Breoghania sp. L-A4: one gene and its partner. The protein of the gene in region 2 interacts with the protein of the main gene of each other region in a pairwise test. Links are inferred from orthologs where the notes say so. Each region holds a gene or a part of one and is shown on either strand. Other genes may lie near its edges.

Evidence for each region.
Region 1: the proteins of ligA (region 2) and leuS interact in binary tests that used the Escherichia coli proteins (3 or more experiments, as listed by UniProt). The link is inferred for Breoghania sp. L-A4 from one-to-one orthologs.

What each region holds. Positions count from the first base shown.
Region 1 is NZ_CP031841.1:85,680-92,707, reverse strand. The notes cover bases 2,009-5,214. They hold leuS (leucine--tRNA ligase), read right to left. Parts: upstream 4,819-5,214; coding sequence 2,209-4,818; downstream 2,009-2,208. Other genes in these bases: D1F64_RS00430 (YggS family pyridoxal phosphate-dependent enzyme), read left to right, coding at 4,981-5,214; lptE (LPS assembly lipoprotein LptE), read right to left, coding at 2,009-2,222. In the rest of the region: D1F64_RS00445 (glycosyltransferase family 39 protein), read left to right, coding at 36-1,511; more of lptE, read right to left, coding at 1,674-2,008; more of D1F64_RS00430, read left to right, coding at 5,215-5,655; D1F64_RS00425 (TetR/AcrR family transcriptional regulator), read right to left, coding at 5,662-6,249; D1F64_RS00420 (efflux RND transporter periplasmic adaptor subunit), read left to right, coding at 6,686-7,028.
Region 2 is NZ_CP031841.1:3,597,349-3,604,083, forward strand. What follows is about bases 2,614-5,526. They hold ligA (NAD-dependent DNA ligase LigA), read right to left. Parts: upstream 5,192-5,526; coding sequence 3,035-5,191; downstream 2,614-3,034. Other genes in these bases: D1F64_RS16465 (cytochrome b), read right to left, coding at 2,614-2,929; D1F64_RS16475 (arylamine N-acetyltransferase), read right to left, coding at 5,255-5,526. Also shown: D1F64_RS16460 (UvrD-helicase domain-containing protein), read right to left, coding at 1-2,260; more of D1F64_RS16465, read right to left, coding at 2,378-2,613; more of D1F64_RS16475, read right to left, coding at 5,527-6,100; D1F64_RS16480 (hypothetical protein), read left to right, coding at 6,411-6,623; DNA repair protein RecN, read right to left, coding at 6,642-6,735. UniProt on the Escherichia coli protein: DNA ligase that catalyzes the formation of phosphodiester linkages between 5'-phosphoryl and 3'-hydroxyl groups in double-stranded DNA using NAD as a coenzyme and as the energy source for the reaction.

The DNA of each region.
Region 1 (7,028 bases), 3.5 Mb from region 2 along the record:
AGATAACCCAGCGTCTCTTTCGACAGGATTTTCAGGTGTTTCGGACCCTCGAACGACATTTCATCGACCATCCCCTCGAGGGTTTGGGCTGGCTGTGCGCGCTGCAGGTTCTGCTGTGGACCGCGCTGCCGGCGGCCGGCAGTCTGTCGCCGACGCTGGATGTGGCCGAGATGCTGGCCTGGGGCCAGGAGTGGCAGCTCGGCTATTACAAACACCCGCCGCTGCCAGCCTGGATTGCGCAAGCCGCGCGGCTTGCGACAGGCGAGGCGATCTGGGGCCCGATGCTGGCGAGCCAGCTTTGCGTGGCGCTGACGTTTGTCTTCGTCTTTCTGCTCGGCCGCCGGTTGATGGGGCCGCGCGACGCCCTGCTGGGCACGGCGCTGCTGACCAGCGTGTTCTACTTCTCCTGGCCGACGCCGGAACTCAATCACAACGTGGTCCAGATGCCGATCTGGGCGGCGGCAATCTATCTGGTTGTCGTGATCTCAAGCGCGCCGCGCCGGCTGGCGCCCTGGCTGTGGCTCGGGGTGGTTGCGGGGCTTGGCGTTTATGCGAAATACAGCGTGGGAGTGCTCTACGCGGTGCTGGGCATGTGGCTGCTGGCGGAGCCGAATTTGCGCCGGGCGCTGTTGGGCCCCGCGCCGTGGATCGGTCTGTGTCTGGCGCTCGTCATCGCCGCGCCGCACCTGGTGTGGCTGGCCGAGTCCGGTTTCCTGCCGCTTACCTATGCCCAAAACCGCAGCATGGCCTCGCACACGAGCGCCTGGCGTCCGCTGGGGTTTCTCGTCACCCAAATCGCAGATCACCTGCCGATGCTGGTGCCGCTCGGCCTGGCGTTCCCGTTCATGCGCGGCGCGCAGGAGGAGCCTGCACCGCTCGCGCCCCATGGCCTGCGCTATCTTGCGGTGGCGACGCTCGGACCGGTGCTGCTCACGGCGGCGCTCGCGCTGGTCACCGGCGCGGGACTGAAGGACATGTGGGGGGCGCCGATGTTCACCACCTCCGGGCTTCTCGCCGTGGCGCTGCTGCGAACGCGGCTGGGCAAGCCTGCCGCGCAGCGGATGCTGGCCGGTTGCCTGCTGCTGCTTGTGGTGCTGCCCGCCGCCTTTGCGCTCCAGGGGCCGGTGGCGGACTGGCTGCAGCGCAAGCCGCCGCGTAACGGGTGGCCGATGGCCGAAATCGCGGGGCGGCTGACGGATGTCTGGCGCAGGGAGACAGGTGGGCCGCTGCGCATCGTTGAGGGGGAGCCGTGGCTGGCGGGACTGGTGTCGGCGGGCAGCGCGGATCGTCCCTCGGTGCGCATTCCCGGGCTCGATGCCCTGTCGCCTTGGATTTTGGCGCAGGAGCTGGCGCGCGACGGATGGCTGCTGGTGTGGTTCGGCGGGGGTGATGCGCCCGAGGGCCTCGATGTGAGTACCCAGGGGCATATCTTAGTGCCATGGTCGCGGCCCGGCGATCTGGTGATCGGCTACGCGATTGCGCGCCCGGTGTCCGATTCGGACGCGGAATGACGCACGGGAGCATGTCGCACATCCTTCGAGACAGCCGCTTTGCGGCTTCCGCAGGATGAGGTGCAGTGTCTGGACATTAAAATAGATTCAATAGCTTGCGCCATTTCCTCCCGAGGAACCCGGCGCAGGCCGGGCGCATCCGAAGGATCGTCTGTGGCCGGGTTAGCCCTTGGTGGCGAAATACGACGCGATTCGGGTGCGGATGTCGTCGGCGATGACTTTCGCGGCGCGGTCCTCGGCGTCGCGGGCGGCGCGCAGGTTGGCGAAGCGCTGGTTGGAAAAGTCATAGGACGCGTTGGCGAAGGAGGTGCCGGTGAGCAGCGTCTCGTCGGTATCTGCGTCTATCAGCAGGAAGCTCGCCGTCATCGCGACTAGATAGGCTGCGGGCACATCGGCCAGTTCTTCCACAGCCACGGCCGATCTGGACTGGTTGAGGATGGTGCGCAGCCGGTAGCGGGTGGGGGCCGCCTCGCCGCCGCGCTGGAACATGAAGATCAGTTCGTTGCGCAGCACCTGCTCGACGCGATCCTTGGCCGGATCGATCTGGATGGCGGCCAGTTTCTCATAGGTCTGCCCGCCGGCGCCGAGCGTGGTGCCGTAGAGCGGGCGGACATTGCATCCGCCTAGGGCGACGCCCGCCGCGAGCAGGACGCCGAACAGCGCAAGGCCAAGGTTGCGGCGGCGGCCGCTCGGGGTGTTATGCAACGACATTCACGATCCTCTGCGGTACGACGATGACCTTGCGCGGCGCGCGGCCTTCCAGCGAACGGGCGACGGCGTCCAGAGCAAGCGCCGCCGTCTCAACGTCAGATTGCGATGCGTCGCGGGCAATGGTCAACTCCGCACGCTTCTTGCCGTTGACCTGCACCGGCATGGTGACGGTGTCTTCCACCAAAAGCGTCTTGTCGACATCGGGCCAGCCGGTCTGTGACAGCAGCGTATCATGGCCCAGGACGCTCCAGCATTCCTCGGCCAAATGCGGCGTCATCGGCGCCATCATGTGGATCAGGAAATCGGCCGCCTCGCGCAGCGCCCAGCGGGCATCGGCATCCGCCGGCCCCTTGGCCAGCGCGCGGCTCAACGTGTTGACCAGCTCATAGAGGCGGGCGACGGCGCGGTTGAAGCCGAGCTGCTCGATATCGCTTTCCACCGCGGCCAACGTCTTGTGCGTCGCGCGGCGGATCTCGGTCGCCGCATCGCCGAATGTGCCGGGGCGGTCGCCGGCGGGCGCGGTCTCGGCGATGTCGCCGATCAGCCGCCAGACACGCTGGACGAAGCGGAACGCGCCCTGGGCGCCTTCCTCGGTCCAGATCACGTCGCGCTCGGGCGGGCTGTCGGACAGCATGAACCAGCGTGCGGTGTCCGCGCCGTAGGACTCCAGGATATCGGTCGGGTCGACGGTGTTCTTCTTCGACTTCGACATCTTCTCGATGGAACCGATGGTCACCGGCGTGCCGTCGGCCACCAGCGTGGCGGTGCGTTTTCCATCGACATCGGCGATCTCGATCTCGGCCGGGCTGACCCAGGCGCCGTCGGCCGCCTTGTAGGTCTCATGCGTCACCATGCCTTGCGTGAACAGGCCGGCAAACGGCTCTTTCAGCCCGATATGGCCGGTGGCCTTCATGGCGCGGGCGAAGAAGCGCGAATACAGAAGGTGCAGGATCGCGTGCTCGACGCCGCCGATGTACTGGTCCACCGGCAGCCAGCCGTCGGCGGCCTCCCGGTCGGTCGGCGTTGAGGCGTGGGGGGCCGTGAAGCGGGCGAAATACCACGATGAATCGACAAACGTGTCCATCGTGTCGGTTTCGCGCGTGGCCGGCTTGCCGCAGGCTGGGCAGGCGACGTGCTTCCAGGTGGCGTGCCTGTCGAGCGGGTTGCCGGGCTTGTCGAAGGTGATGTCCTCGGGCAGCTCGACGGGTAGCTCGGCGGCGGGCACCGGCACGGGGCCGCAGGCATCGCAATGGATGATCGGGATCGGGCAGCCCCAGTAGCGCTGGCGCGAGATGCCCCAGTCGCGCAGCCGGTAGTTCACCTGGCGCACGCCCTGCGGCGCGCCGCCGATGGTGCGCGATTCCAGCTGGCGCGAGATTTCCTCCTTGGCCTCGGCGATCGGCAGACCATCGAGGAACGCGGAATTGAAGATGGTGCCGTCGCCGACGTAGGCCTCCTCAAGGATCGTGAAATCCTTGGGATCGGCGCCCTCGGGGAGCACCACGGGGATCACCGGCAGGCCATATTTGCCGGCGAAATCCAGGTCGCGCTGGTCGTGGCCCGGGCAGGCGAAGATCGCGCCGGTGCCGTAGTCCATCAGGATGAAATTGGCGACATAGACTGGCAGCAGGCGCTCGGGATCGAACGGGTGCTTGACCTTGAGCCCGGTGTCGAAACCCTTCTTTTCCGCCGTCTCGATGGCGGCGGCCGTGGTGCCGATGCGGCGGCAGTCCTCGACGAAGGCCTGAAGCTCGGGATTGTCCTTGGCCAGCGCCGTTGTCACCGGATGATCCGGCGACAGGCCCATGAAGCTCGCGCCGAACAGCGTGTCGGGGCGGGTGGTGAAGATCTCGAGCGTCGTGTCGCCGTTGGGAGCCGGGGCGGCGAATTCGAACAAGACCCGCAAGCCTTCCGACTTGCCGATCCAGTTCTTCTGCATCAGGCGCACCTTGTCCGGCCAACGGTCGAGGGTGTCGAGCGACTCTAGCAGATCGGAGGCGAATTCGGTGATCTTGAAGAACCATTGCGTCAGCTCGCGCTGTTCCACCAGCGCGCCGGAGCGCCAGCCGCGGCCGTCGATCACCTGCTCGTTGGCCAGCACCGTCCTGTCGACAGGATCCCAGTTCACCTTGGCGTTGCGGCGATAGGCGAGACCGGCGTTGAGGAAGTCGAGGAACAGCTTCTGCTGCTGGGTGTAATAGGCGACATCGCAGGTGGCGAACTCGCGGTTCCAGTCGAGCGACAGGCCCATGGATTGAAGCTGGCCACGCATCGAGGCGATGTTCTGGTAGGTCCAGTCCTTGGGATGCACGTTGTTTTGCATGGCGGCGTTTTCCGCCGGCATGCCGAAGGCGTCCCAGCCCATGGGATGCAGGACGTTGAAGCCGCGGGCGCGCTTGTAGCGGGCGACGACGTCGCCCATGGCGTAATTGCGCACGTGGCCCATATGGATGCGCCCGGACGGATAGGGGAACATCTCCAGCACATAGTATTTCGGTCGCGGGTCGTCATTGTCGGTCGTGAAGACGTTGTTGTCGGTCCAAATCTTCTGCCACCGGGCTTCCGCCTCGCGTGCGTTGTATCGCTCGCTCGCCATCTATGTCGCCGTTTTCTCTATGTCTTGGGAGGAAATCACTGGCGGACAGTCACCAGAAATAACCCCCCGGGTCAACCGAAACAGACCATGCAAGGGGTTGAAATTGCGTTCAAGCCGGCGCATGTCGGCAGGAACTTTGTGAAGTTGCGAAAGATCCCGCCGATGAGTGACGCCGCTAGCCGCCTCCAAGAGGTGAAAACCAGGATCCTCGAGGCGGAACGCGACGCCGGCCGGCCCGCGGGTTCGGTGACGCTCGTTGCCGTCTCCAAAACATTCGACATCGAGCATATTGAACCGGTGATCGCGGCGGGGCAGCGGGTGTTCGGCGAGAATCGCGTCCAGGAGGCGCAGTCCAAGTGGCCGGCGCTGAAGGAGCGTCACGAGGACATCGAGCTGCATCTCATCGGGCCGCTGCAGTCCAACAAGGCAAAAGATGCGGTGGCGCTGTTCGACGTGATCCACACGATCGACCGCGACAAGATCGCCAGGGCCATCAAGGCGGAGATGGAGGCGCAGGGCCGGACGCCGACGCTTTTCATCCAGGTCAACACCGGCGGCGAGCCGCAGAAGGCGGGCGTGCTGCCGGAAGACGCCGATGCGTTCGTCAAATGCTGCCGCGACGAACTCGGTCTGGCGATAGAGGGTCTGATGTGCATTCCGCCGGCGGACGAGAACCCGGGGCTGCATTTCGCGCTGCTGCGTAAGATCGCCGAGCGAAACGGGCTTGCCGGCCTGTCGATGGGCATGTCGGGGGATTTCGACACCGCGGTTGCCTTCGGCGCGACCCACGTGCGCGTCGGCAGCGCGATCTTCGGCACCCGCGATTATCCCGCTTGAGAAAGTTCAGTGGCGCGGGGGATCGGCCAGCAGGTCGATGAGACTATCGAAGTGGCTGGTCAGCTGCGTCTCATTGAACGGACTGGTCTCGAACAGCCGCAGATTCCAGATGCCCTCCACGGCCAGAAACGCCATGATTGCCAGTTCGGGATCGTCGCTTTTTGTCTCAATTTCCGCGATCAGGCGCGCGTGATGCGCGCGGACCGGGTCGAGCAGGGCCGGCTCCTCGGCGATAGCCGTGAGAAACCCTTGTGCCGGCTTCTTTCCGCTACACAGTTTGACGCGAAACGCCAGCAGATAGGCCCTCATCATGGCGTTGGGGCGTTTGTCGCGGGACGTCTGCGCGTGCGCCGCCTCGATCGCCTCGTCGAGCGTATCCACGTGGCGCGCGATCATCGCCTGCAGCAATGCGGACTTGGAGGCGAAGTGATAGAGCAGGCCGCCTTTCGACACCCCCGCGCTTTCTGCGACGGCGTCGAGCGATATCTTGCCGCCGCATTCGCTCTGGGCGACGGAAATCGCCGCGTCGATGATGCGTTCGCGCGCGTTGGAGCGCTTCTTCGGTTCGCTCGCCTTGATTGTTGTTTCGGTCACGGTGGCCGGGGATCCTTGCCGTATGGCTCAGGCCGCATGCGCGCGGGTCATTCTTCGGCTTGACTTTACCGTCTGGACGGTAAAGTAATCAAGCTTGCAGTTGCGAAATCGGTCCAGCCTTCCTCCCGGACCGGAGCGGGCGTGTCGTGGCGGGATTGAGCCGGGAGACGCATCGGCTGTATCTCAATGACCCGTGGGCGGTCCGCTGCGTGTGAACGCAAATGTTCTGCCGGCGGGACGGCCTCGCGGTTTCCTGTGGCCGGTATGCAATGCGTGGAAAGTACCGCAGCGTCAGTCTCCGGCCAATTTTGTGCGTTGAAGTCGGTTTCTCTTAACATCCTTGAGGTATTCGAGGCTTAAAAGCCGGAGCGGGCTCCCCGCACGCTGTGGCATTTGTCGTTGTCTGACATAGGCCGGCCGACAGGCCGGAGGGTTCATGATCAAGCGTTTCATCATTGCAATCATCCTGATTGCTCTCGTTTCCGGCGGTCTCGTCGGCTTCAATCTGTTCCGTGACAAGATGATCGGGCAGTTCTTCGCGAACCGTCAGGCCCCGGTTGTCAATATCTCCACGATCACGGTGAAGCCGGAGGTCTGGAAACCCGGCATCGAAGCGATCGGCACGATCGTCGCGCGCCAGGGCGTCGATGTCGCCTCGCGGGCCGCAGGCGTGGTTACCGCCATCACCTTCAAGTCCAATCAGAACGTGGAGAAGGGCGATCTGCTCGTTCAGCTCGACGATGAAGTCGAGCAGGCTGATCTGATTGCCGCCAAGGCCA
Region 2 (6,735 bases):
TGCCGCCGTAGCCGCCGTATTTCGCGCCGCTGTCGGCAAAGCCGCCGGACTTGGCGCGGTTGCGCTGGGCGCGCTGCCAGCCAGGGGTCTCATAGCTGCCGCTCTGGAAGGGATCGCGATTGTCGAACCGGCTGGCGCCATAGCCGCCGCCCATGCCGCCGTAGGAGGTCGACGATTCCATGATCTCCACATGGTCCTCCGGCAGTTCGTCGAGGAACCGCGACGGCAGGCTCGACTGCCACAGCCCGTGAATACGGCGGTTAGTGGCGAACCAGATTTTCGCGCGCTTCTTGGCCCGTGTGATGCCCACGTAGGCCAGCCGGCGCTCCTCCTCGAGCCCTGAGCGGCCGGATTCATCGAGCGCGCGCTGATGCGGAAACAGCCCCTCCTCCCAACCGGGAAGAAACACCGTGTCGAACTCCAGCCCCTTGGCCGAATGCAGCGTCATGATGGAGACGGCGTCGTGGGCGTCGCTGGAATCGCGGTCCATCACCAGCGCAATGTGCTCCAGGAACCCCTGCATGGACTCGAAGTCGTCCATGGAGCGGATGAGTTCCTTGAGGTTGTCCAGCCGCCCCGGCGCATCCGCCGAGCGGTCGTTGCGCCACATCTCGGTGTAGCCGCTCTCGTCGAGAATGATTTCCGCGAGATCCGTGTGCTTGAGCGTCTCGAGCTGGCCGCGCCAGCGGGCGAAATCGCTCAGCACGCCCTGCAGAACGCCGCGCGCCTTGGCGCGCAGCTCCTCGGTCTGGACCAGCTCCGCCGCCGCCTGCATCAGGGGAATGCCCTTGGCGCGCGCCAGCCCGTGCACCAGCCCCAGCGTCGCTTCGCCAAGGCCCCGCTTGGGCGTGTTGACGATGCGCTCGAATGCCAGATCGTCCGACGGCTGCAGCATGGCGCGGAAATAGGCGAGAGCGTCGCGGATCTCCATGCGCTCATAGAAGCGCGGGCCGCCGATGACGCGGTAGTTCAGACCCAGGGTGATGAAGCGGTCCTCGAACTCGCGCATCTGGAAGGACGCGCGCACCAGAATCGCCATGTCGTTGAGCGCGTGGCCATCGCGCTGCAACTGCTCGATGTCCTCGCCGATCGCGCGCGCTTCTTCTTCCGAATCCCAGACGGAGGCCACGGATACGCGCTCGGCGTCGGGATCCTTGCTGTCGGTGAACAGTGTCTTGCCCAAACGCCCCTCGTTCTTGGCGATCAGGTGCGAGGCGGCGGCGAGGATATGCGGCGTGGAACGGTAGTTGCGCTCCAGCCGGATGACCACCGCGCCGGGAAAATCGTGCTCGAAGCGCAGGATGTTGTCGACCTCGGCGCCGCGCCAGCCGTAAATCGACTGGTCGTCGTCGCCCACGCAGCAGATGTTGCGGTTGCCCTGCGCCAGCAGCCGCAGCCAAAGATACTGGGCGACGTTGGTGTCCTGATACTCGTCCACCAGCATGTAGCGGAAGCGGTCCTGGAAGCCCTTGAGCACGTCCGGGTGTTCGCGAAACAGCCGGATGCAATGCAGCAGCAGATCGCCGAAATCGGCGGCGTTGAGGATCCGCAGCCGCTCCTGATAGTCCTCGTAGAGTTTTCCGGCCGTGCCGTTGCCGAAGGAGCGCCGTTCGCCCTCGGGCACCTCGGATGGCGCGAGGCCGCGGTTCTTCCAGCCGTCCATGACTTGCGCGAACTGCCGCGCCGGCCAGCGCTTGTCGTCCAGCCCCTCCGCCTTGATCAACTGCTTGATCAGCCGCAACTGGTCGTCGGTGTCGAGAATGGTGAAATCGGGCCGCAGGCCGACCAGCTCCGCATGCCGGCGCAGGATCTTCACGCCGATGGAATGGAAGGTACCGAGCCAGGTCATGCCCTCGGCCGTGGGGCCGACCAGCGCCGCGATGCGCTCCTTCATCTCGCGCGCCGCCTTGTTGGTGAAGGTGACGGACAGAATCTGGCCCGGATAGGCGCGCTCGGTCGCCAGAATATGCGCGATGCGGGTGGTCAGAACGCGAGTCTTGCCGGTGCCGGCGCCCGCCAGCACCAGAACCGGCCCGTCGATGGTTTCCACCGCCCGGCCCTGCTCGGGGTTGAGGCCATTGAGATAATCCGGCGCGCGCTGGGACCGCGCGGCGAGCGCCCGCGCCGCAATGCCGCCGCCGGCCGGAGCGTCCTGCCCGGGCGTTGAGCCGTGTGCTTGCACGGATCCGGACACAGGCTGTGGCGCTCCGACGCCCCAATCATCCAAATCGTCGTCGGAATACCCGTTCGGGTCTGTCATGCGCCGCCTTGCGAATCCGTGATGCTTTGCGGAACAATATAGCAACAAATGGGGCGCATGCGAGGCGTGTGGACGCGTTTTTTAGCCCCCCGCCTCGCAGGCACACAAGACCGCCGCTCAGCCCTCGCGCGCGGGGCGCAGCATGCGCATGAAGATGCCGTCCCGGTCCAGCACCGCGTGCTTCAGCGCGCCGAGCACATGCAGAGCCACCAGCGGCAGCAGCACCGAGGACGCCACTTCGTGGATCTCCTCCATCGCCTCGTGCAGCTCGCGGTTGCGCTCGAGCGGCGATGCGAGCTGGACCATCCCGAAGACGTCGATCGGCTGGCCGGTGGTCCAGATGGACAGGGGACCGGTGATGACCAGGGCGAGCGTCGCCAGGATCAGGCCCCATTGCACAAGGATGGAAAGAAGCAGGATCAGCCGCGGATCCTCGGCCTTCTTGGGATTGCCTTGCGTGAAGCGCCAGGCAATGCGGGCCAGCACAGTGACCACGGCGATCATGCCGATCGAGACGTGCAGCGCGCGCAGCGATGCACCCGCCTCCCGCCCGAGATCCTCGAACTGCTCACCGATGAGGAAAAGCGCGATCACCAGAACGGCGACCAGCCAATGCAGGGCGATTGAAATCCAGCCGTAGCCAGCCCGCGTATCCGTCAGCGCCATCATCCATCTCCACCAATGTCTTGTGGTGCGAGAAAAGAACAGGTGCGGCGCCGCGACAAGTTAAACATTCGTAATGGTGAATGTGAGATAAGACTTATCGAACACTGCTCAGATCTCTCCCACCAGATCGAACCAGTCGTCCTCACTGATCACGTCGACGCCGAGCTCCTCGGCCTTCTTGAGTTTCGAACCGGCGCCCGGTCCGGCGATGACCAGATCGGTCTTCTTCGACACCGAGCCCGCGACCTTGGCGCCGAAGCGCTCGGCCATGGCCTTGGCCTCGTCGCGCGTCATGCGTTCCAGCGATCCGGTGAACACCAGCGTCTTGCCGGCCACCGGCGAGCCGGTGTCCGCGATCTTTTCCGCATCAACCGGGGTGACCTCGGCCAGCAACGCCTCGAGCACCTCGCGGTTGTGCGGCTCGGAGAAGAATTGCACGAGAGCCTCCGCCACGACCTCGCCGACACCGTCGATGTTGTTGAGCTCCGCCCAGGCGTCGCCCGCGTGGTCCTCCGCCGCGCGCATGGCCCTGGCGAAGGCCTCCCACGAGCCGTAGGCGCGCGCCAGCAGCTTGGCGTTGCCCTCGCCCACATGGCGGATACCCAGCGCATAGATGAAACGGTGCAGATCGATCTCGCGCCGCTCGTCGATGGCGTCGAAGAGGTTTTTCGCCGACGTCTCGCCCCAGCCGTCCTTGTTCTTGAGCCTGGTCAGCGAGGCCGCGTCGCGCCTCCGCAGCGTGAAGATGTCGGCGGGGTTCTTCACCATCCCGTCGGCGTAGAAGGCGTCGACCTGCTTGTCGCCCAGACCTTCGATGTCGAAGGCGTTGCGCGAGACGAAATGCTTCAGCTTCTCGGTCGCTTGCGCGGGGCAGATCAGCCCGCCGGTGCAGCGGCGGATGGCGTCGATGCGGCCGGTCTTGGGATGCACCTCGCGCACCGCGTGGCTGCCGCAGGCGGGGCACGTGGTCGGAAAGGCGAAGGGTTCGGCATCCGGCGGGCGCTTGGTCAGGTCCAAGTCGATGATCTGCGGGATCACGTCGCCGGCGCGCTGGATGCGCACCGTGTCGCCGACGCGAATGTCCTTGCCGCCGCGCAACGGCTCGCCATCCTGGCCCACGCCCCTGATGTAGTCCTCGTTGTGCAGCGACGCGTTGGAAACCACCACGCCGCCGACGGTGACGGGTTCGAGCTTGGCCACCGGCGTCAGCGCGCCGGTGCGGCCGACCTGGATCTCGATGGCGTTGAGGATGGTGAAGGCCTTCTCGGCCGGGAACTTGTGCGCGATCGCCCAGCGCGGACTGCGCGAGACGAAGCCCAGCCGCTTTTGCAGATCCAGCCGGTCGATCTTGTAGACGACGCCGTCGATGTCGTAGCCGAGCGTCGCGCGCGTCTCCTCGATATGATGGTAGACGTCGATCAGTTCCTCGACGCTCTCGCAGCGTTTCATCAGCGGGTTGGTCGCGAAACCCCACTGGCTGAACACATCGATCATGCCCATCTGGGTGTCGGCCGGCATGGCGCTCATCTCGCCCCAGGCATAGGCGAAGAAGCGCAGCGGCCGCTGGCGGGTGATCTCGACGTTGAGCTGGCGCAGGGAGCCGGCAGCGGCGTTGCGCGGATTGGCGAAGGGCTTGCCGCCGTTGCCGACCATGCGCTCGTTCAGCGCCGTGAAATCCGCGTGCGCCATGTAGACCTCGCCGCGCACCTCGACGATGTCCGGCACGTCCTTGGGGAGAGACCGCGGAATGTCGTCGATGGTCTCGGCGTTGCGGGTGACGTTCTCGCCCGTGGCGCCGTCGCCGCGGGTGGCGGCGGAGACCAGCCTGCCCTGCTCGAAGCGCAAAGAAAGCGACAGGCCGTCGATCTTCGGCTCGGCGGTGACCGCCAGCGGCCCCTTCAGCGGATCGTATTTGAGAAAGCGGCGCACCCGGCCGACGAAATCGCGCACGTCGTCGTCGGAGAACGCATTGTCCAGCGACAGCATCGGGATCGCGTGGGTGATCTTGCCGAAGGCTTCCTGGGGCGCCGCGCCGACCTTCACCGACGGGGAATCCGCACGCACCAGATCGGGAAAGCGCTTCTCGATGGCCGCGTTGCGCTGGCGCAGGGCGTCGTATTCGGCATCCGAGATGCTCGGCGCGTCGTCGCGATAATAGCGCGCGTCGTGGGCGGAAATTTCCTCCGCCAGCCGGGCGAGCTCGGCGGCGGCCTGCTCCGGCGTCAGATCGTCAACATCGAGCAGGGCGGGATCGGATCGGGTCATGAAGGGCCTTCGAGCGAGACAACGTGCGAGAGCGGTCCCCGACGCCGGGAATCGCTTCACCCATTATGCCGCCGGGACCCCGGTTTGCGGAAGGGCGTTGACGTCGTCAACAAGCCCCAGGCGCCGGACGATCACCGCAAGCGTGGCCGGCTCGATCGTCAGGGCGAACGCATCGGCCAGCAGCCGCGCCAGATCCTTCGCATCCGTGATCTGGCGCTTGCTCACGACGTCGCCGCACACCTCGGTCACCGAGGTGTTGAAGGCGCTGACGCGGCCGCCCGGTGTCAGCCGGTTGATTGTCAGGTTGGTTGAAAACGGCATCTTGTCCCAGCGCGCGCACAGGAAATTGGCGGCCTCTACGTCACACGGCGGGACCGGCGCGCGGTCGAAGCCATACAGTGAACTCCAGCCATCATACTCTTCGCGCTGCAGCACCGTTTCTCCCGTTTCCATGTCATTGATCAGACGGTAGGCCTGACCCATCTGCCGCTCGATCCGGCCGAGCGCGACCGGGATCGGCCAGCGCGCGCCCGGTCCGCCAAACCCCACGTCGGCGAGCCACTCCAGCCCCTCGATGGTGACGATGAACGCGAGATGCGCGCGCGGCCCGGGCTCGCCACCGTCCCGATACACCCGCGCCAGCACCGGTGCGACGGAAAAGCCCAGCGCCTCGAGCGCGAGCCGGAAGAGACCGTTGAGCTCGAAGCAGTAGCCGCCGCGGCCGCCTTTGAGCAGCTTGTCGCTGAGCGCCTCCGGGTCCAGCGCCGGCACGACGCCGGTCAACGGATCAATGTCCTCGAAGGAAATGGAGCAAAGTTGGCGCTCCTGCAGAATCGCCAGGCCCGCGGCCGTCGTCGCGGGCGCGGCGATTCCCAGACGATCCAGATAGCAATCGATGTCGAAGGTCACAGCCGGCTCCAGTTCAATCCGCGACACGCAACAGGCCCGCGTTCGCTGACGGGACGTTTCGCCCCATGATCATGGCACTTCAAGCGTTCTGCCTACGCCACATTGGCCTTTTCATGCCCACATCTCTACGCCCCTCCCGCCGTCCAGGCTGTGATGCGCGCCACAATTTTTACCCTTGTCAAATGTCCGGACAATTTCGCGGCGTATCCAACCGGCTCGGCGCTCGGGAAACGCCATGCCCGCGCGAGCGTGGAACTTCCGCCTCCGTGAGGGGTTGGATGATCACACAACCTGACCAAGGAGAATCGCAATGGAAAACCGTGACCGAGAGACAACCGTCGTCCACAGCGCCAACGGATCGGGCGCCGGATGGTTTATCGCCGGCGCCCTGGTGGTCGCATTGATCGCCGGCGGCCTGTTCTTCATGAATGGCGGGATTTCGACGGACAGGACGGTCGATATCGAGGTGACGACGCCGCCCGCCGCGACCGAACCGGCCGCGCCAGCCGCACCGGCCGAATAACAGCCGCGCCCGCGACACTCAGTGCGCGCCGGCCATCAACTGCTGGGCCGCAGCGCGCGCCTCGTCCGTGATGACGCTGCCCGCCAGCATGCGGGCGATTTCCTCGCGGCGT